2 regions of the Microbacterium sp. MMO-10 genome follow, and region 2 is predicted to be linked to the other one. Evidence: predicted binding sites of a transcription regulator. Region 2 holds the regulator's gene; the other holds the start of a gene.
The links. Region 2 encodes LexA, which represses DNA repair genes until DNA is damaged. Its sites were predicted from a motif close to TCGAACANNTGTTCGA; they were not measured.
Positions count from the first base shown of each region.

Region 1 (10,947 bases), on a different contig from region 2:
GCCATCCGGGTGCGGATGCGGCGACGGTCGAGCTCGATCTTCGTCTCACCGGGTCCGCGCGATCCCATGCCTGCGCCACCGGCGCCGACCTGACCACCCGCCTGGCGGCTCATCGAGTCACCCCAGCCGCGCAGGCGCGGGAGCAGGTACTCGAGCTGCGCCAGTTCGACCTGAGCGCGTCCCTCGCGGCTCTTCGCGTGCTGGCTGAAGATGTCGAGGATCACCGTCGTCCGGTCGATGACCTTCACCTTGACGACGTCCTCCAGCGCGCGTCGCTGGGACGCGGCCAGCTCGGTGTCGGCGATCACCGTGTCTGCGCCGACCGCGGCCACGATGTCCTTGAGCTCCTGGGCCTTGCCGCGGCCGAGGTACGTCGCGGGATCCGGATGCGGTCGACGCTGCAGCAGCCCGTCGAGGACCACAGCACCGGCGGTCTCCGCCAGCGCGGCGAGCTCGCGCAGCGAGTTCTCCGCGTCATCCTGTGCACCCTGGGGGTACACGCCGACGAGCACCACGTTCTCCAGCCGGAGCTGGCGGTACTCGACCTCGGTGACGTCCTCGAGCTCGGTCGAGAGACCGGCCACGCGACGGAGCGCATGCCGTTCCTCCAGGTCCCACTGCTCGCCGTCCGCCGAGCCGTGACCGGCGGTGGCCGTGTCCTGCAGCGCCTGCGCGGAACCGAACACGTGCGATTCCGCCCGTCGTTCCGCGGCGGCCAGAACGCGATCGACCGCGTCGCCGTGCTCATCATGTGTCGTGGACTGCGTCATCCGCACCTTTCTCCTGCCCGCCGATTCGGACGGGCGCCTTAACTTTAGCTGCGAGTGTCCGCTACGCTCGCTCCATGGGCTCGGACCACTACTTCACTGCGGCCCCCGCCAGCCCCGAGAACCTCCGCAGGATCAAGGTGAACCTTGCGGGCCGAGAAGTCGAACTCACCACCGCGGCCGGAGTCTTCAGCCCCGACCACGTGGATGTCGGCACCTCAGTGCTCCTCGCCAACACCCCACCCCCGCCGCCCGGCGGGCATCTGCTCGATCTCGGGTGCGGCTGGGGTCCGATCTCGCTGTCGCTCGCCCTCGCCGCGCCGCATGCGACCGTCTGGGCCGTCGACGTGAACGAGCGCGCGCTGGATCTGGTCCGGCGCAACGCCGCGGAACTCGGTCTCGACAATGTCAACGCCGTGACGCCCGACGATGTTCCCGCCGACGTGACCTTCCGCACCATCCGCTCCAACCCGCCCATCCGCGTCGGCAAGAGCGAGCTGCACGACCTGCTGGAGCGCTGGATCCCCCGACTGGACGAGCGGGCGGACGGCTGGTTCGTGGTGAGCCGCAACCTCGGCGCCGACTCGCTGCAGCGCTGGCTGGCGGCGACGTTCGACGAAGGCTACAGCGTGTGGCGGGCGACGACCGGCCGCGGCTTCCGCGTCCTCAAGGTCCGACGGCACGGCATGCCCCGTACCGAGGGCATCGAGCTGCCTTAAGCCCCGGCCGACCCGATCAGGCGAGTTCGATCTCCCCCGAGAACGCGAGCTGCGCAGGCCCGGACAGGAGCACATGCTCGCCGTCTGCGCCCGGAGCCATGGTCACTCGGAGCGTTCCTCCGGGAACCTCGACCAGCCACTCGTCCGGGGCTCCCGCTCCGGCCCAGTGGCGCACGGCGAGCGCGGTCGCGGCGACGCCGGTGCCGCAGCTCAGGGTCTCCCCCACGCCCCGCTCGAACACCCGCATGCGCACCCGCCCGGCTCCGTCCTGCACCAGGGGCTCCGCCGGCACGACGAACTCGACGTTCGCACCGTGCTCGGGCATCGGCGCGAGCTCGGGTCCGTGGGTCAGTTCGAGGCCGTCGAGCTCCTCATCGGACGCGATCGCGACGACGACGTGCGGGTTGCCGACGTCGATGCCGAGGCCGGGACGCGGCACGCTCAGGCCGACGGCCCGGGCCAGGGGGTCATGCCCCGAGAGCCGCCAGGCGCCGATGTCCACGCGATACCCCTCGGCACTGCGGGTGACCTCGCGCACGCCGGCTCGTGTGCCGATCGCGAGGGTGCCGCCCTCCTCGAGCTCGGCGAGGCCGGTGCGCAGCAGGTAGTGGGCGAACACGCGGACGCCGTTGCCGCACATCTCGGCGATGGATCCATCGGCGTTGCGGTAGTCCATGAACCACTCGGCGGCCGGGTTCTCACTGAGGGCGCGGGCCCCCTCCGGAAGGGCCGCGGAGCGCACGACGCGCAGCAGCCCGTCGGCGCCGATCCCGAAGTGCCGGTCGCAGAGCGCGGCGACCTGCTCGGCCCGGAACTCGAGGGCGCCGTCGGGGTCGGCGATGATGACGAAGTCGTTGCCCGTGCCGTGCCCCTTGGTGAATGCGACCATGCGTCGATTCTAAGGCGGCGCGCACCGGCGCCCGTCCGCTCCCGCCCCTTGCGCGGAGCGCCCTCTCTGCTTCGGGCGGATCCGCTCGAGGCAGATCCGGTGGCGGCGCCCGCCCCAGGCGGGCGAGGCTTCCTGCATGACCGATGACATGCCCCGCAACCTCTTCGACGCCGACACGCGTCGGATGCTGTTCGCCCGACGGGTGCTCGTGCTCGACGGCGTGCTGGACGACGACAACGGCGTGCTGCTCATGACGCAGCTGCTCGCCCTCGCCGCCGAGGATCCGGATGCCGACATCACGCTGTGGATCCATTCCCCGGGCGGATCCGTCCCTGCGATGCTCGCGATCCGCGACCTGATGCGCACGGTGCCCTGCGACGTCGCCACCGTCGCCTTCGGGCTCGCCTGCAGTGCCGGCCAGTTCCTGCTCTCGGCCGGGACGAAGGGCAAGCGCCGCGCTCTCCCGCACAGCCGGATCCTGCTGCATCAGGGTTCGGCGGGGATCGGCGGCACCGCCGTCGACGTCGAGCTGCAGGCCGCCGATCTCCGGCACACCCGAGACACCGTGCTCGGCCTCATCGCCCAGGACACCGGACAGCCGCTGGACCGCGTCTTCGAGGACTCCCTGCACGACCGCTGGTACAGCGCCGAGGAGGCGCTCGCCTACGGCTTCATCGACGAGATCGCCACCGGATTCGCAGCGGTGCTGCCGCCGATCACCCGCCGCAGCGTCGGCCTGACCGCACAAGGAGCCTGAGATGGCATCGTTCCTCGTCCCGAACGTGATCGCCACGTCGCCGCGCGGAGACCGCGTGCTCGACGTCTACTCGCACCTGCTCGCCGAGCGGGTCATCTATCTCGGCACTCCGCTCGACGCCGACGTCGCGAACGTGCTCGTGGCCCAGCTGCTGCACCTCGACTCGACCGGGAGCGACCGCGACATCCAGCTCTACATCAACTGCGAGGGCGGCGATCCGAGCGCGATGCTCGCCGTGTACGACACCATGCGGTTCATCCGCTCGGATGTCGCGACGTTCTGCGTCGGACAGGCGGTGGCGGTCGGCGCGGTCCTGCTCGCCGCAGGAGCGGCCGGCAAACGCGCGGCTCTCCCGCACGCCCGAGTCATCCTGCATCAGCCGGCCGCCCAGGGGCGCGGCACCATCCCCGACCTCATCCTGCAGGCCGACGAGGTCGTCCGCGTGCGCGACAGCCTGGAGCAGATCCTCGTGGCGCACACCGGGCAGAGTCCGGAGCGCCTGCGTGCGGATACGGACCGGGATCTGGTGCTGACGGCGCCGGGAGCCCGCGCCTACGGTCTCGTGGACCAGGTGGTGGAGCAGGCCCCGCCCCCGCGGAGCGCGCTGCCCGGAGATGATCCGGGTCAGGCCGCCAGCGCGTAGCAGGCGCGCGCCGGCTGGGCGGTCGCGCGCACCGGCGCGGCCGTCTCCGGGGAGATCCGCTCGGCGACTCCGAGCGTGAGATCGAGCAGCGTCAGTTCGAGCGCACCGGACACGGCGGCGAGCATCTCGCTCGATGCCTCCTTGCGACCGCGCTCCATCTCCGACAGGTACTGCGGGGAGACACCCGCGCGCTGGGCGGTCTCGGCGAGGGTCTCGCCCCGGTCCGCCCTCGCATCGCGCAGCAGCTCGCCCACCACCGTGCGCCAGAGCCGCTCCGGCTCGGGACCGCGCTGCGGAGGCCCCTCGTGCTTGGGCGTGCGGTCGATGCGGGGGGACTCCGGCAGGGCGGTCATGGCGCCATGCTAGGCACGCGGGCTGCGGCGTCGCGAGCGGATCCGCTCTGAGCAGAATCCGCCGAACGGCCGCCCGCTCAGACGTCGTGGATGAGGCGCTTGCCGGTGTTGCCGACATCGAAGCGCTCATAGCCCAGCGCGTCGTAGAAGCCGAGCACCTGCTCGTTCCCCGGGCGGACCATGAGCTGGACCTTGGGGCACCCCATCCCGAGGAGGAGCCGTTCGGCTTCGACGACGAGAGCCCGGCCGATACCCGCGCCGCGACGGTCGGACGCACTCGCGAGGTAGTAGAGCCATCCTCGATGCCCGTCGTACCCCGCCATCACCGAACCGACGATCCGCGGCGCACCGCCGTGGTCCTCCCTCTCCTCCGCGACCAGGAACAGCTCCGGCTGCACCGCGAGCTTTCGCTCGATGTCGGCGCGGGGATCGTTCCACGGCCGAGTGAGCCCGGCGTCCTCCCAGAGCGCGACGACCGCGTCCGTGTCGGGTCGTCCGAAGGCCCTGATCTCGAAGCTCTCACTCATCCGTGCTCTCCTCCACGATCGCGTCCGCATCGATCCCGCCGAGCGCATCGAGCCACTCGGCCTCCGCGTACCGGCGGAACCACGAGACCTGACGTCGCGCATACCGCCGGGTGAGCGCCTGGGTCTCGGCGATCGCCTGGTCCTGGGTGAGTGCCCCCTCGAGCTGCGCCAGGGCCTGTGCGTATCCGATCGCCCGGCGTGCCGTCGTGCCGTTCTCGAGGCCCGCCTCACGCAGGCGCTCGACCTCGGCGAGCATGCCCTGCTCCCACATCCGCTCCACCCGGCGATCCAGCCGCGGCACCAGGGCGGCGCGTTCCACGCCCAGCGCCAGCACCCGGGATCCGGGAAGCCACAGCGCGGGCTGCTCGGGAAGCGCCGCACCGTGCGTGCGCTCCCCCTGGGCGAGCACCTCGAGAGCGCGCACGATGCGCCGGCCGTTGTGCGGGTCGATCCGGGCGGCCGTCTGCGGATCCTGCGCGTGCAGACGCGCCAGCAGCGGCCCCGTCCCGTGCTCCTCCAGCTCCGCCTCGAGACGGGCGCGGAGTCCGGCGTCGCGCGGCGGGAAACGGAAGTCGTAGATCACGCTGGAAACATAGAGACCGGATCCGCCGACGAGGATCGCCTCCGCACCCCGCGCGTGGATCTGCCGGATCGCCTCGCGTGCCCGAGGCTGGTACCACGCCACCGCCGCCTCGGCGGTGACGTCGAGCACGTCGAACAGGTGATGCGGAATGCCGCGCCGCTCGTCGACGGGGAGCTTGGCCGTGCCGACGTCCATGCCGCGGTACAGCTGCATCGCATCGGCGTTGACGATCTCGGCGCGACGACCGCGCGCGGCGAGGGCCTCGGCGAGGTCGAGCGAGAGGTCGCTCTTGCCCGTTCCGGTCGCCCCGACGACGGCCCAGAGCCGCGGTGCATGCGGACGGACGTCGTCCACCGGTTCCGACCGCGGCCCGGCTGCCGGCGCGGTCACACGCCGGCGCGGAGCGTCGGCAGGCCCAGCGACACCGCGCGGGGCTTCCCGTCTGCCGCGGGAGCCGCCGGCACCGCGCACGACTCCGACTGCGCACGGTCCCAGGCATCGCCCCCGCGAGTGCGCCGGATCCGCAGCGGGGCGCCGTCCGGCGCGTCCGCGAGCAGGTGGAACGGGGCGGCGTGCGTGACGGTGACGGTGACGACATCGCCCGGGCGGGGGCGGTCCGATCCCTCCGGGAGCTCGAAGTGCACGAGCCGGTTGTCCTGGGCGCGCCCCGTGAGGCGGTGCGTCTCCGCGTCCTTCTTGCCCTCGCCGACGGAGACGAGCACCTCGACCTCGCGGCCGAGCTGCTTCTGGTTCTCCTCGAGCGAGATGCGCTCCTGGAGGGCGATCAGGCGGTCGTAGCGCGCCTGCACGATCTCCTTGGGGATCTGGTCCTCCATCGTCGCGGCAGGCGTTCCCTCGCGGATCGAGTACTGGAAGGTGAACGCGCTCGCGAAGCGCGCCTGCTCCACCACGCGCATCGTGTCCTCGAAGTCCTCCTCGGTCTCGCCGGGGAAGCCGACGATGATGTCGGTCGAGATCGCCGCGTTCGGGATCTTCGCGCGCACGCGATCGAGGATCCCGAGGAAGCGGTCGCTGCGGTAGGAGCGACGCATCGCGCGCAGGATCCGGTCGCTGCCGGACTGCAGCGGCATGTGCAGCTGCGGCATCACGTTCGGCGTCTCGGCCATGGCGTCGATGACGTCGTCGGTGAAGGCCGCCGGGTGCGGGCTGGTGAACCGGATCCGCTCCAGTCCTTCGATCTCGCCCGCCGCACGGAGCAGCTTGCCGAAAGCCTGCCGGTCGCCGAACTCGACACCGTAGGAGTTCACGTTCTGTCCGAGCAGCGTGACCTCGATCGCGCCGTCCTCGACGAGCAGACGGATCTCGTTCAGGATGTCGCCCGGGCGGCGGTCCTTCTCCTTGCCGCGCAGGCTCGGCACGATGCAGAAGGTGCAGGTGTTGTTGCAGCCGACGGAGATCGAGACCCACCCGCTGTGCGCCGAATCACGCCGCGTCGGCAGCGTGGAGGGGAACACCTCGAGGGACTCGAGGATCTCCAGCTCCGCCTCGCCGTTGTGACGGGCCCGCTCGAGCAGTCCCGGCAGCGAGCCCATGTTGTGGGTGCCGAAGACCACATCGACCCACGGCGCCTTGTCGAGCACCGCCTGCTTGTCCATCTGGGCGAGGCAGCCGCCGACGGCGATCTGCATGCCGTCGTGCTTGTCCTTGCGGCTCTTGAGGTGCCCCAGCGTGCCGTACAGCTTGCCCGCGGCGTTGTCGCGCACCGCGCACGTGTTGATGATGACGATGTCGGCCTCGTCGTCCGCGCCGGCACGCACGTAGCCCGCGCTCTCCAGCGAGCCGGACAGCCGCTCGGAGTCGTGCACGTTCATCTGGCAGCCGAAGGTGCGCACCTCGTAAGTGCGCGCGCGCCCGGCCTCATCGAGCGCCGCATCGGAGGGCGCGATGATCGTGGGCTCTGAGAGGGGAATGGTCATAGTGCCTGCCATTCTACTTTCGCCAGGCGGGAATCGGACCCGCGCCTCGTCCGGGCCGAAGCCGCTCCGGCCCGCCGGACGCCACGGCCTCACGTCTCCTCGAAACGCACCCTGCCCACACCGCCACCGCGCTGGGTCTCTCGCCACGCCGTGCGCGCCGCCGTCAGTGCGATGCTCCCGCCATACCCCCGGCGGGACAGCTGCCCCACGAGCCGGCGCACCGCCGTGTCCTCGTCGTATCGGCGCAGGCTGGAGACCTTCGTCCGGGCGTAGTCGAGTGCCCGCTCGGCATCGTCGTCGTCCAAGACGGCCAGAGCTTCGTCGCCGATCTCTCGCGGAATCCCTCGCTGGTTCAGGGTTCGCGCGATCGCGACACGTCCCTGCCCCTTCCGCTGCGACCCCGAGGTCACGAGGAGCTCGGCGAGCGACGCATCGTCGAGATAGCCCCGCCGCTCGAAGTCGGCGACGATGTCGTCCCGGAGGTCGGCCGGCACCCCCTCCTCGCGGAGCACCTCCCGTGCCTCCCGGCTCGAAAGCTGCTTGGAACGGAGCTTGCGCACGAGGACCTCGCTCGCGTCAACCACCGGATCCTCCGACGCGTCGTCTGATCCGGTGCTGTGCCCGCCGATCGCACGCAGACCGCGGCGCGCCGACGATGCCGGCGCTTCCGACGACGCGGCAGGGGTCTCAGCAGAGGCGAGCGCCACGGCGGCCGGGTGGCGTGGACCGGGTCCGCGCCGTACCGCCGCGGACTCATCAGCCCAGGTCGAGCGCCATTCGTCCGTCGTGGGACGGCCCGCGGGGCGCCCATCCGCGGCTCTGCCGTCAGCCGGCGCTCCCCCGCTCCTCGCACCGAAGAGCGGGATGACGGGGGCGAGGCGCTCGTCCTCGGACGGCGCCCCGCCCCTCTCATCGCTCACGGCTCACCCCGGTCGCCGAGCTCCGTCGAAGCACGGTCGCTGAGCCCCGTCGACGCATGATCAGGCCGGACGACGCTGAGCCAGCTCGTCGGCGGCCGCGGCGGGAGCCGACGCGCCGCCGATGCCGAGCTTCTGCTTGATCTGCGTCTCGATCGTCTCGGCGATGTCGGGGTTCTTCAGCAGGAAGTTGCGGGCGTTCTCCTTGCCCTGGCCGAGCTGGTCGCCGTCGTAGGTGTACCAGGCGCCCGACTTCTTCACGATGCCGTGATCGACGCCGAAGTCGATGAGGCTTCCCTCGCGAGAGATGCCCACACCGTAGAGGATGTCGAACTCGGCCTGCTTGAACGGCGGAGCCATCTTGTTCTTCACGACCTTGACGCGCGTACGGTTTCCGACCGCCTCCGCGCCGTCCTTGAGCGTCTCGATGCGGCGGATGTCGAGGCGCACCGAGGCGTAGAACTTGAGCGCCTTGCCTCCCGCGGTGGTCTCCGGCGAGCCGAAGAACACGCCGATCTTCTCGCGCAGCTGGTTGATGAAGATCATCGTGGTGTTGGTCTGGTTCAGCCCACCGGTGAGCTTGCGCAGCGCCTGCGACATCAGTCGCGCCTGAAGGCCCACGTGCGAGTCGCCCATCTCGCCCTCGATCTCCGCACGCGGCACCAGGGCCGCCACCGAGTCGATGACGATGAGGTCGATGGCTCCCGAGCGCACGAGCATGTCGGCGATCTCGAGCGCCTGCTCGCCGGTGTCGGGCTGGGAGACGAGCAGCGCGTCGATGTCGACGCCGAGCTTCTTGGCGTACTCGGGGTCGAGGGCGTGCTCCGCGTCCACGAACGCGGCGATGCCGCCGGCGCGCTGCGCGTTGGCGATCGCGTGCAGCGTGAGCGTCGTCTTACCCGAGGACTCCGGACCGTAGATCTCCACGATCCGTCCCCGCGGCAGTCCACCGACACCGAGCGCGACGTCGAGCGCGATGGAGCCGGTGGGGATCACGGCGACAGGAGCGCGCTCGTCGCTTCCCAGCCGCATGACCGAGCCCTTTCCGAACTGCTTGTCGATCTGGGCGAGTGCGGTCTCGAGGGACTTCTCGCGGTCTGCGGGAGAGGGCATGTCGTGCTCCTTCGTGCTCGTGAACTGCCGCCTGTAGGCTGTCGCGGCCGCCCCGGCTGGGGCGAGCTCTCCGACAAGGCGTATGACCTCGTGGTCATGTCGAACACGTTAGGAGGGGCCACCGACATCGAGCCGAAGGTCCCGGGAATCGTGCAGATGCCGATCACGAGATCATCTGTGCAGGACGATACGCCCACCTCGAACATGTCTTCGACGACACGCCGACGGAACAGCGAAACCGATCGAACACCGGACGAACCGGCGGTCGATCAACGACGCTTCGGCTCGAGCCGGCCCACGCCGTGCCGTCGAGAGTCGGGAACATCGGTCTCGGCGCACAGCGCCAGCCACACCTCGCGCGGGGGCACACCCGCTTCCATGGCCTGCACGGCGGTCCGTCCGCCGACGGCCGTCAGCACCAGATCAGCCACGAGCGCAGCACCACGCGTCCCGAACTCCGCGTCGACCGCGCGGAGGAACTCGCTTCTCCGCATCCGGTCAGCGCAGCGAGAGCTCGGACTCGACCGAGGCCACCAGGTCGTCCGGGACCACGTCCGGGATGACCTGCAGCCCCTCGAGCACGGCGATGCGATCACCGACCTCGCGCATGATCGTCGAGATGGGGACGTCGAGCGCTTCGGCGACCGAAGCGAGGATCTCGCTGGAGGCCTCCTTCTGCCCACGCTCGACCTCGCTGAGGTACCCGAGCGCGACGGATGCCTTTCCTGCGACCTGGCGGAGGGTGCGGCCCTTCTGCAGACGGAAGTCCCGCAGCACGTCGCCGATCTCCTGTCGTACGAGAATCATCGGGACCTCCTCTCCCCCATCGCCCCGGCGGAACCGCCGGATCGGATGGTCAGTCTAACCCGACCTGACATGTTCGACACTACTGTTTCGTCCTGTGCATTGAATGTGAGCACACTCGACTCAACTTCATCCAGAAGCACTCTATTCCCGCTGCGGGACGCCGGGCGCGCCCTGGCCGGATCCGTCGTCCGTCACCGTCTCGAGAAGCAGTTCGAGCGCCGCCTCCACGGTCGCCGCCCGGATCGCGGCGCGGTCGCCCGCGAACAGGAACCGACGGCTCAGCACGCGCTCCCCCACGCTCACGCCGATGTGCACGGTGCCGACGGGCTGCCCGCCCTGCGCCGTGGGTCCGGCGACTCCCGTGGTGGCGAGACCGGCGTCCGCCGGCCGCCCGTCGACAGCGAGGGCCGCACGCGCCCCGATCGCCATCTGCCGGGCCACGTCCGGATCGACGGGCCCGCGGGCTTCGAGCAGCTCCGGATCGACGCCGAGCAGCGAGGACTTGACCGGCGTGGCGTAGGCGACCACCGCACCGTTGAGCACGTCGGACGCGCCGGGAACGGCGACGATCGCGGCGCACAGCGCCCCACCGGTGAGCGATTCCGCGACCGCCAGGGTCATGCCCCGCTCCCGCAGCGCGTCCAGTACGACCGCGGCCCGGGGCGCGACGTCGTCCATCAGACGCCGGTCTCGCGATCAGTCCGAGAACCGCGCACCTGAGCGACGACGTAGTCGATGCCGCTGAGGATCGTCAGGATCAGCGCGGCGATCATCAGTACCGTCGTCATGATCGTCCACGCCGGAAGACCGATCCACGCCTGCAGCGGCAGCAGCGCCCAGGACAGGGCGATTCCCTGCACGGTCGTCTTGATCTTGCCCATCCAGGCCGCCGCGACGACATGCTCCTTGACGATCGTGAAGCGGTGGATCGTGAT
Region 1 covers NZ_JBBCSV010000002.1:453,129-464,075, reverse strand. Annotated here, with positions in the region: gene hflX (GTPase HflX) at 1-770, opposite strand, end outside; gene WFJ17_RS06575 (class I SAM-dependent methyltransferase) at 845-1,486, shown strand; gene dapF (diaminopimelate epimerase) at 1,503-2,375, opposite strand; gene WFJ17_RS06565 (ClpP family protease) at 2,512-3,132, shown strand; gene WFJ17_RS06560 (ClpP family protease) at 3,134-3,775, shown strand; gene WFJ17_RS06555 (helix-turn-helix domain-containing protein) at 3,757-4,128, opposite strand; gene WFJ17_RS06550 (GNAT family acetyltransferase) at 4,206-4,655, opposite strand; gene miaA (tRNA (adenosine(37)-N6)-dimethylallyltransferase MiaA) at 4,648-5,592, opposite strand; gene miaB (tRNA (N6-isopentenyl adenosine(37)-C2)-methylthiotransferase MiaB) at 5,625-7,175, opposite strand; gene WFJ17_RS06535 (regulatory protein RecX) at 7,265-7,759, opposite strand; gene recA (recombinase RecA) at 8,156-9,205, opposite strand; gene WFJ17_RS06525 (DUF3046 domain-containing protein) at 9,475-9,699, opposite strand; gene WFJ17_RS06520 (helix-turn-helix domain-containing protein) at 9,704-10,012, opposite strand; gene WFJ17_RS06515 (CinA family protein) at 10,154-10,690, opposite strand; gene pgsA (CDP-diacylglycerol--glycerol-3-phosphate 3-phosphatidyltransferase) at 10,690-10,947, opposite strand, start outside.
Region 1: recA (recombinase RecA) is a predicted target of LexA. The motif match lies at 9,404-9,419, and genes of this name have one in related genera.

Region 2 (10,947 bases):
GCTCCCGCGGCACGGCGACGCCCGGATACCGGGCCAGCACCGCGATGACGTCGAACTCCTTGCGGGTCAGCTCCACCGGCTCGCCGTCGACCAGCACCCGGCGCGCGACGAGGTCGATGCGGACACCGTCGATGTCGATGCCGACCTGGCCCAGCCCCCCGCCGATCGCCTGGCTGCGGCGCGTCACCGCTTCGATGCGGGCGAGGAGCTCCTGCACGTCGTACGGCTTGACGAGGAAGTCGTCGGCCCCGGCCCGCAGCCCGCGGATGCGCTCGTGCACCTGGCTGCGCGCCGTGGCGATGAGGATCGGCACGCCGCTGACCGTGCGGATGCGACGGCACAGCTCGATCCCGTCGATGTCGGGGAGCCCGAGGTCCAGGATGACCGCCTCGGTGTCGGTGCCGAGCATCTCGAGCGCACCGCGTCCGTCGCCGGCGCGCTCCACCGCGTAGCCGGCGCGGCCCAGGAATCCGGCGAGGGCGTCCGCCACGCGCTCGTCGTCCTCGACGATCAGGATCTTCATGAACGCCGTCCCCTCGCGTGCCCCGGCTCCGTCGACCGGATCCGCACCACGGTATCAGCCGTCCCGGCCGGGGAAGCCGGTCAGGCGCGCTGCGCGAACGCGCTCTCGTAGAGGCACACGCTCGCCGCGGTCGCGAGGTTCAACGATTCCGCGCGGCCGAAGATCGGGAGCCGCAGCGCCCGGTCCGCGAGCTCGAGCGCGTCGTCCTCGAGGCCGCGCGCCTCGTTGCCGAACAGCCACGCCGTCGGCCGGGCCAGCGCCCCCTCCGCCCGCGCCGCGAGCAGATCGTCGCCCTTCACGTCGGCGGCGACCACCTGAAGGCCCGCGGCGTGTGCGCGGGCGACGACGTCGGCGAGATCGCCCCCGACAGAGACGGGGAGATGGAACAGGGATCCCGTGGTCGAGCGCACCACCTTCGGGTTGTACAGGTCGACCGTGCGACCGGTGAGCACGACGGCGTCCGCGCCGGTGGCGTCGGCGGCGCGGATGATCGTGCCGAGGTTTCCGGGATCGCGCACCTCCTCGCAGATCGCGATGAGGCGCGGCGATGCGGCGAAGATGTCGCGGACCGATGTCGGCGTCTGCCGCGCGACGGCCACCACGCCCTGCGGGGTGACGGTGTCGGCCATCGCCGCGAGGACGAACTCGGTCACGTACTCGAGGCGCACGTCGGCCTCGGCGGCGGCATGACGCAGGTCGGTGTGCCGGTCCCATGCGGTCGGCGTCGCGAAGAGCTCCACGATCGCGTCCGGGCGGTAGGACAGCGCCTCGCGGACCGCCTGCGGCCCCTCCAGGAGGAACAGGCCGGTCTCGGTTCGGGCACTGCGCTTGGTCAGCTTGGCGACGGCGCGCACGCGCGGGGATCGGGGATTCTCCAGCACGCTCACAGTCTAGGGACACGGAAGGGGCGCCGTCCTCACGGACGACGCCCCTTCGAGCCCTTCGACGGGCTCAGGAACCGTGCTTACGCAGCCGACTTGGGCGCGTTGACGTCCGCCGGCAGAGCCTTGCGGGCCGTCTCGACGAGATCGGCGAAGGTCGCCGGCTCGTTCACCGCGAGCTCGGCGAGCATGCGGCGGTCGACCTGGACGCCGGCGAGACCGAGGCCCTGGATGAAGCGGTTGTACGTGATGCCGTTCTGGCGGGCAGCGGCGTTGATGCGCTGGATCCACAGACGACGGAAGTCGCCCTTGCGCTTGCGACGGTCGCGGTACGCGTAGACGAGGGAGTGGGTGACCTGCTCCTTCGCCTTGCGGTACAGGCGCGAGCGCTGGCCACGGTAACCCGAGGCGCGCTCGAGGATGACGCGGCGCTTCTTCTGAGCGTTGACGGCGCGCTTGACTCTAGCCATTTTCGTGTATTCCTATCGTGCGATCGGGCGCGTCAGCGGCCGAGGAGCTTCTTGGCGACCTTGGCGTCTGCCTTCGACAGCACCTGGTCCTGGTTGAGGCGGCGGGTGCGACGGCTCGACTTCAGCTCGAGGTTGTGGCGCATGCCGGCCTGCTGCTTCTTCAGCTTGCCGCTGCCGGTGATCTTGAAGCGCTTCTTGGCACCCGAGTGGGTCTTCTGCTTCGGCATCTTCTCTTCCTTCGTATGGCGCCCAGCTGGGCGACAGGGTTCTGCCCGCATGCAGCGGGAGGTCTGTGTGGGGCTACGGGATCCGGCGGATCACTCAGCCGGTGCGGCCGGGGCGCTCGGCGCCGCGGGCGCCTTGGCGTCGCGGGCGGCCTGCTTGTTGGCCGCGCGCTGCGCGTCGCGCACCGCGTTCTGCTCGGCCTTCGCCTCGGACTTGTTCTTGAGCGGGGCGATCACCATGACCATGTTGCGTCCGTCGATGGTGGGGTTGGACTCCACCGTGCCGAACTCGGCCACGTCCTCGGCGAACTTGCGGAGGAGCCGCACGCCCTGCTCGGGACGGGACTGCTCGCGACCGCGGAACAGGATCATCGCCTTCACCTTGTCGCCGGACTTGAGGAAGCCCTCGGCGCGCTTGAGCTTGGTCGTGTAGTCGTGCGCCTCGATCTTCAGACGGAAGCGCACCTCCTTGAGGATGGTGTTCGCCTGGTTGCGGCGAGCTTCCTTCGCCTTCTGCGCAGCCTCGTACTTGAACTTGCCGTAGTCCATGATCTTGACCACGGGAGGCTTCGAGTTCGGGGCCACCTCGACGAGGTCGAGGTCGGCTTCCTGCGCGAGACGCAGCGCGGCCTCGATGCGGACGACGCCGATCTGCTCACCCGCGGGACCGACGAGGCGGACCTCGGGGACGCGGATGCGCTCATTGGTGCGGGGATCGCTGATGCGGACTCCTTAGACGATGGTTTCGGCCACCGCGATCCGGACGGATCACGGGCGAAAGCGGAATCGTCCCACCCGCCGGCACTCAGACGCCGGCGGCACCCTGACGCCTGCACAGCTGTCGCTGCGCGGTGCCTCCCGAGATGACTCGGGCTACCGACGTGAATCGGCGGAGTGCTGGACCCGGTAGCCTTGAGCGGCAAGCGCGGGTGGGAAGTGAATCCTCTTTCGTGCCGGGGCCTAAGCCCCGGAGCCCGCAGAAGTCTATCAGAAGGCAAGACCTTCGGAAAGCCGGCACAGTGAGCACTCCCGCGCCCGACGGCCACGAGCACGTCTCCCCCGTCTCCACGACCGATGACGGCGCCGCGGGAGCGGCCCGCGACATCGCCGACGTCGCCGCCGTCGAGGTCATCACCACGGCCGCCGTGCACCTGCTCAGCGCCGCCGCCGTCAAGGTCGGCCTCGCCGACGACCCAGAATCGCAGAAGGACCTGGACGAGGCCCGCAAGCTCATCAACGCGCTCGCCGGGCTCATCACCGCCGCAGCACCGGAGATCAGCGACATGCACGCGCGGTCCCTGCGCGACGGCCTGCGTTCGGTGCAGCTCGCCTTCCGCGAGGCGTCCGTGATCCCCGACCCGATCGGTCAGGGCCCGGGCGAGAAGTGGACCGGCCCGGTCACCTGACCGGGCCCGCCCTCCGGGGCGGAGCTCAGGCGCCGGCGCGCAGCCGCACCGTGAGCGAGTCGACCAGCACGGCGATCCGGTCGTCCGCAGCCCAGCGCTGGGCGAGACGCGCCAGCACCGCGTCCAGCGTCTCGCGGTCCATGCCCTGCACGAGCTCGAGGGTCACCACGAGCTCGGGGCCGCGCAGCCGCGCGTCCGGGTCGCCCGCCGAGACGGAGACGTCGATCACGGCGAGCTCGCTGCCGACGCTCGCCTGCAGCCCGGCGTAGACCTCGGGCGAGAAGAAGCTCGGCTCCCAGGGCTGGCCCTGCGCGACCGCCCACACGGCGGGGCGGCGCAGCACGAACTCGGTCGCGGATCCGGGATCCAGCACGATCAGCTCGGCGTCGCCGGACGACGCAGACAGCGCGACCCGCGCGGCCTCGACCGGGATGGGGCGCGCCACGGGGTCCCATGCGCGCAGGGTGTCGACGCTCGTGAACGCCGGCTGGACCGTGCGTCCGTCCGGCGAGGCGACCGTCACGAGCGACAGCTCCTGCGTCTTGTCCACGGTCAGGCCGGACGGGGCGACACCCTCCTCGCCCTTCTCCGCGACGAGGGGCACCAGCACGCGCGCGGCGCGGAACGCGTCCACGACCTCGACCTGGGAGCCCTCCCCCGCGCGGAAGCGCGTCAGCGCATCCCAGAGCGCCGGATCCGCCGACCCGTCGTCACCGGCGCGGGTGTTCTCCTGGAATGACCGACCGGCCCAGGGCACGCCGGCGGAGTCTCCGGTCCCGGCCAAGGCGTGCGGGCCGTGGTCGTGGTCGCACGCCGCGGACGCGGTGTCGTCAGGATCCGGCGACATCCAGCGCCTCGGCCAGGGTGAACGCACCGGCGTACAGCGCCTTGCCGACGATCGCGCCCTCGACGCCGAGCGGCACGAGCTCGCGCAGCGCGGCGATGTCGTCGAGGTTGGCGATGCCGCCCGAGGCCACGACGGGCTTCGGGGTGCGCGCGGTGATCTCGCGGAGCAGGTCGAGGTTCGGGCCCTTGAGGGTGCCGTCCTTCGTCACGTCCGTGACCACGTAGCGGCTGCAGCCCGCGTCCTCCAGGCGGTCCAGCACCGTCCAGAGGTCGCCGCCCTCCTTGGTCCAGCCGCGCGCCGCGAGCGTCGTGCCGCGGACGTCGAGGCCGACCGCGACCGCGTCGCCGTACCGGGCGATCACATCGGCGGCCCACTCGGGGTTCTCCAGCGCGGCCGTGCCGAGGTTGATCCGGGCGGCGCCCGACTCCATCGCGGCCTCGAGGCTCGCGTCGTCGCGGATCCCGCCGGAGAGCTCGACGTTGACGCCGCGGAACTGCTTGATGACGCGACGCAGGATGGGCGCGTTGCTGCCGCGGCCGAACGCCGCGTCGAGGTCGACGAGGTGGATCCACTCGGCGCCCTGGTCGACCCACTCGGCGGCCGCGTCGAGCGGATCGCCGTAGCTGGTCTCGCTTCCGGCCTCGCCCTGGGTCAGGCGCACGGCCTGACCGCCGGCCACGTCGACGGCCGGGAGGAGGGTCAGGGAGGGGGACTGCGCGAACTCGTTCATGTCGTCCTTCGGGTCACGGTGCGCCGGCCCGCTGCAGGCTCGGCACGAGAGAAGAGAGTAGTCCGGGCGACGGTGGGGCACCAATCCCCTCCGCCGCACGGCCGCGGAGGTCAGAGCGTGGAGATCCAGTTGCCCAGAAGCCGGATCCCCGCATCGCCGGACTTCTCCGGGTGGAACTGCGTGGCCGAGAGCGGTCCGTTCTCGACAGCCGCGAGGAATCGGGATCCGTGCTCCGCCCAGGTGAGCCGCGGCTGCGGGAACGGGGGCATGACCTCCAGCTCCCAGGACTGCGCGGCGAACGAGTGCACGAAGTAGAACCGTTCGTGCTCGATGCCGCGGAACAGCACGCTGCCCTCGTCCGGCTCGACGGTGTTCCAGCCCATGTGCGGGAGCACCGGAGCATCGAGCTCCGTCACCACTCCCGGCCATTCGCCGAGCCCGTCGACCTCGGCGCCGCGCTCGACCCCGCCGGCGAACAGCACCTGCATGCCGACGCAGATCCCCAGCACCGGGCGACCGCCGGCGAGGCGACGCTCGATGATCTCATCGCCGCGGTGAGCGGCCAGGGCCTCGCGGACGGCGGCGAACGCGCCCACACCAGGGACCACGAGTCCGTCCGCCTCGAGGGCCTCCGTGCGATCGCCGGTCAGCCGGGCGTCCGCGCCGGCGCGGATGAGCGCCTTCACGGCCGAGTGCACGTTGCCGGAGCCGTAGTCGAACACCGCGACGGTGGGGCGACGCCCCTCGGCGGACGCGCTCACAGGGCGCCCTTGGTCGACGGCACACCGACCACCAGCGGGTCGAGGGCCTTCGCCTGCCGGAACGCACGCGCGAACGCCTTGAACTCGGCCTCCGCGATGTGGTGCGGGTCGCGGCCGCTGATCACGCGCACGTGCACGGTGAGGGCGGCGTTGTAGGCGATGGCCTCGAAGACGTGCCGCACGAGGGAACCCGTGAAGTGACCGCCGATGAGGTGGTGCTCGTAGCCCGCCGGCTCGCCCTCGTGCACGAGGTACGGCCGCCCGGAGATGTCGACGACGGCCTGCACGAGCGCCTCGTCCAGGGGCACGAGCGCATCGCCGTAGCGGGAGATCCCGCTCTTGTCGCCGAGGGCCTCCCGGATCGCCTGGCCGAGCACGATCGCGACGTCCTCCACCGTGTGGTGCGCGTCGATGTGGATGTCGCCCGAGGCGCGCACCGTGAGGTCGGTCAGCGAGTGCTTCGCGAACGCGGTGAGCAAGTGGTCGAAGAAGGGCACCGAGGTGTCGATGTGGCTCTGACCGGTGCCGTCCAGGTTCAGCTCGAGCTCGATCGTCGACTCGGAGGTGGAGCGGGTGCGGCGGGCGGAACGAGCGGTCATGAGGCCGATCCTATCGAGGCGAGCGCGTCCAGGAACGCGGTGGTCTCGGCCTCGGTGCCGGCCGTGACGCGCAGGTGATTCGGGATCCCGACATCACGGATCAGGACCCCCTTGTCGTAGAGCGCGCGCCAGGTCGCGGCGGGGTCGGTCACGCCGCCGAACAGCACGAAGTTCGACCAGGAGCGATGCGGTGCGTATCCCAGCGCCTCGAGGGTCGCGGTGATGCGATCCCGCTGGGAGACGATCTCATCGACCATCCCCAGCATGATCGGCGCGTTGCGCAGCGCCGCGATCGCCGCTGCCTGGGTCAGCGCGCTGAGGTGGTAGGGCAGCCGCACCAGACGGAGCGCGTCGATGAACGCGGGGTCCGCGGCGAGGTAGCCGACCCGCGCCCCGGCGAAGGCGAAGGCCTTGCTCATCGTGCGCGAGACGGCCAGCCGCGGCCGCCCGTCGAGCAGGGACAGCGCGGAGGGCGAGTCCTTGGGAGCGAACTCCTGGTACGCCTCGTCCACGATGACGATGCCGCGGGCGGCGTCGTAGACGGCCTCGACCACCTCGAGCGGAAGGGGCGTCCCGGTGGGGTTGTTCGGCGCGCAGAGCAGGATCACGTCGGGGTCGTGCTCGCGCACCTGCGCGACCGCCTCGTCGACGGTGATCTCGTAGTCGGGGTGCCTCGTACCGGCGACCCAGGTCGCACCCGTCCCCTGGGTCAGCAGGGGGTACATCGAGTACGTCGGGGCGAAGCCGAACACCGTGCGCCCGGGACCGGCGAACGCCTGGAGGATGTGCTGGAGCACCTCGTTGGATCCGTTGCCCGCCCAGATGTTCGAGGCTTCGAGGCCGTGGCCGAGGTAGCCGGCGAACGCCTCCCGGAGCTCGGTGAACTCGCGGTCCGGGTAGCGGTTCACGTCGCGCAGCGCCACCGCGATGTCGTCGAGGATGTCGCTCGCGACGCTCTCGGGCACCGGATGGGTGTTCTCGTTCACGTTCAGCGCCACGGGCAGCGGCGCCTGCGGGGCTCCATACGGGCGGAGCCCGCGGAGGTCGTCACGAAGGGGTAAGTCGTCGAGCGAGGCAGTCACCCTGCCATGCTAGGCGGCTCGGATGTGCACCGGCGCACAGATGTCGGCGGTTGCAGAGCTCCGGCGGAGCACGGGTGCCGAGTCCGAAGCGGTGCGAGTCAGCGCTGCGTCGCGCTGTACTGCGCGGGGATCGCCAGGTGCTGACCGACCTCGATCACGCCGCCGCCGATCATGTTGAGCTGGGAGATGTCGGCCACGACGTCACGCGGATCCGCGTCGGGTGCGATCTCGCCCGCGATCGACCACAGCGTGTCCCCGGGCTGCACCGTGACCGTCGCGAACGCACCTCCCGCGGTGTGCTCGCCCGCGGCGAGAGCCGATCCCCCGCTCAGTGCGGCGAAGGCGATCCCGGCCGCCACCGGCAGCGCGACCAGCGCCGCCAGCACGCGCCGACCGCGGGCGGTGATCCGCAGACGCGTGGCGGGGACCGGTGCGGCGAAGGTGATGCTGCTCATGGTGCTTCTCCTCTGTTGTGTGCGGGTCCGCCTCTCCCCGGATCCCGATAGCTCCTCTGTGTGAGCTTCCGGGGGTCCGGGCCTCTGGAGAGGCGAACCTACGTTCCGAAACTACTTTCGAGTTCGAACATCTGTCAAGCGTTCTTCGAAAATCGGGGATCCGAATTCATCGACACGCTCGAACAGATCTACCGATTCCGCTCCGGTCTCGGATACGGTTTCGATAACAAGACCCCATCACGGACCACCGACATTCGAACCGCCGCCCCCGGACAGGCGGGATCGAACGGCTCCGCGAAGGCCGGACGCACACGAAGGAGATGGCATGAGCGACGGCGCGACCCCCGGCTCCGAGGCCCCGCGGACGCGGCGCCGCAAGAGCCTCAGTGCGAAGCAGATGGCGATCCTCGAGGTCATCCAGACCTCGATCGCCCGGTACGGCTACCCGCCGAGCATGCGCGAGATCGGCGACGCCGTCGGCCTCAAGTCGCTGAGCAGCGTGACGCATCAGCTCGGCCAGCTCGAGCTGAGCGGCTACCTGCGCCGCGACGCCGGCAAGACCCGCGCCATGGAGGTGCTGATCGACCTCCCGGGGACCTCCACGGAGAACCCCGCCGACACGGCGCCGTCGGTCGGCGACGCGGCCCTGGTGCCGCTCGTCGGCCGGATCGCGGCGGGTGTGCCGATCACGGCGGAGCAGCAGGTCGAGGAGATCTTCCCCCTCCCCCGCCAGCTCGTCGGCAAGGGCGACCTGTTCATGCTGAAGGTCTCCGGCGAGTCGATGATCGACGCCGCAATCTGCGACGGGGACTGGGTGGTCGTACGCTCCCAGGGCACGGCCGAGAACGGCGAGATCGTCGCCGCGATGCTCGACGGCGAGGCCACCGTCAAGACGTTCCGCCGCCGCGACGGTCACGTGTGGCTGCTGCCGCGCAACAGCGCGTTCGAGCCCATCCTGGGCGATGACGCGACCGTTCTGGGCAAGGTCGTGGCCGTGCTGCGCGCCGTCTGATCCTCACGCGCCATCGCGCCATCGAGCCATCCGCGTCGATACCCCCTCTGCGCACCGAGGCCCCCTCTCAGATCCGGATCTGAGAGGGGGCCTCGGTGCTGCGAGGGGGCCTCGACGAGCAGAACGACCTACACGGTCAGACCGCGACCGAGACGTCCTCGCGGACGCGACGGGTGGCCTCGACGATGTTGCGCAGCGAGGCGTTGGTCTCCTCGTAGCCACGCGTCTTCAGGCCGCAGTCCGGGTTGACCCAGAGCTGACGCGTGGGGATCTCCTCGACGGCGCGACGCAGCAGCGTCTCGATCTCGGCGGTCTCCGGCACGCGCGGGGAATGGATGTCATAGACGCCCGGGCCGATGCCGTGGTCGAAGCCCGAGGCGGCGATGTCGGTGACGACCTCCATGCGGCTGCGGGCGGCCTCGATCGACGTCACGTCGGCGTCCAGAGCGCGGATCGCGTCGATGACCACGCCGAACTCCGAGTAGCAGAGGTGGGTGTGCACCTGCGTGGCGGTCTCCGCACCGGCGGTGGAGAGACGGAACGACGCGACGGACCAGTCGAGATAGGCCGGCTGGTCGGCCTTCTTGAGCGGCAGCAGCTCGCGCAGCGCCGGCTCGTCGACCTGGATCACGCCGATGCCGGCGGCCTCGAGATCGGCGATCTCGTCGCGCAGCGCCAGCGCCACCTGGTTCGCGGTCTCCGCGAGCGGCTGGTCGTCGCGCACGAACGACCACGCCAGGATCGTGACGGGACCCGTCAGCATGCCCTTCATCGGCTTCGCGGTGAGGGACTGGGCGTACTGCGACCAGGCGACCGTGATCGGCGCGGGGCGGGAGACGTCCCCCCACAGGATCGACGGACGCGTGGCGCGGGATCCGTAGGACTGCACCCAGCCGTTCTCGGTGACGTCGAAGCCGTCGAGGTTCTCGGCGAAGTACTGCACCATGTCGTTGCGCTCGGGCTCGCCGTGCACGAGCACGTCCAGGCCCAGCTCCTCCTGGAGCTCGACGACGCGGCCGATCTCGTCGCGGAGGAAGCCGTCGTACTCGTCGGCGGTGATCTCGCCCCGGGTGAACTGCGCACGGGCGCGACGGATCTCGCCGGTCTGCGGGAAGGATCCGATCGTGGTGAGCGGCAGCGCGGGCAGGTTCAGCGCGTTCTCCTGCGCCACGACGCGGGCGTCGTAGTCCCCGCGGCTGAAGTCGCCCTCGGTGAGGCCCGCGGTCCGCGCACGCACGGCCTCGACGCGCACGCCGGGGGCGCTCAGGCGATCGGCGAGAGCGGCGGACGCGGCGTCGAGCTCGGCGGCGATCGCGTCGCGGCCCTCGGCGAGACCCGTGGCGAGGGTCGTGACCTGGGCGACCTTCTGGTCGGCGAAGGCGAGCCAGCTCACCAGCCGGGCATCGAGCTTCGTCTCGTCCTCGACGTCGTGCGGCACGTGCTGCAGCGACGTGGAGGTCGCGGCGGAGACGCCGGCCGCGCCGAGACTGCGCAGCGCCTCGAGGGTGTCGAAGGCCGCAGCGAGGTCGCCGCGCCAGATGTTGTGGCCGTCGATCACGCCGCCGACGAGCACCTTGTCCGCGAGCCCGGAGACGGCAGCGGGCACGGTGCCGCGCACCAGGTCGAGGCCGATCGCCTCGATCGGGGCCCCGGCGAGGACCTCGAGGTTCGCGTCGAGCGCCGCGTACGGCGCGGCGACGAAGATCGCCGGGCGCTCGGCGAACCCGCCGAGGACGCCGTAGGCGCGTGCGGCGGCGGCGCCGAGCTCGGCGACCGAGGCGGGCAGGGACTCGCTCACGAGGGCCGGCTCGTCGAGCTGCACCCACTCCGCACCCGCGGCCTTGAGCGCGCCGAGCAGCTCGGCGTACACCGGCAGCAGGTCGTCCAGGCGCGACAGCGGGTCGAAGCCCGCGGGCGCCTCGTCGGCCGCCTTGGCGAGGGCGAGGAAGGTGACGGG
Region 2 covers NZ_JBBCSV010000004.1:669,232-680,178, reverse strand. Annotated here, with positions in the region: gene WFJ17_RS15910 (response regulator transcription factor) at 1-523, opposite strand, end outside; gene WFJ17_RS15905 (TrmH family RNA methyltransferase) at 604-1,404, opposite strand; gene rplT (50S ribosomal protein L20) at 1,488-1,874, opposite strand; gene rpmI (50S ribosomal protein L35) at 1,907-2,101, opposite strand; gene infC (translation initiation factor IF-3) at 2,192-2,794, opposite strand; gene WFJ17_RS15885 (DUF1844 domain-containing protein) at 3,118-3,504, shown strand; gene WFJ17_RS15880 (SseB family protein) at 3,530-4,351, opposite strand; gene priA (bifunctional 1-(5-phosphoribosyl)-5-((5-phosphoribosylamino)methylideneamino)imidazole-4-carboxamide isomerase/phosphoribosylanthranilate isomerase PriA) at 4,335-5,081, opposite strand; gene hisH (imidazole glycerol phosphate synthase subunit HisH) at 5,192-5,842, opposite strand; gene hisB (imidazoleglycerol-phosphate dehydratase HisB) at 5,839-6,441, opposite strand; gene WFJ17_RS15860 (histidinol-phosphate transaminase) at 6,438-7,523, opposite strand; gene WFJ17_RS15855 (LysM peptidoglycan-binding domain-containing protein) at 7,622-7,978, opposite strand; gene lexA (transcriptional repressor LexA) at 8,304-8,990, shown strand; gene metE (5-methyltetrahydropteroyltriglutamate--homocysteine S-methyltransferase) at 9,127-10,947, opposite strand, start outside.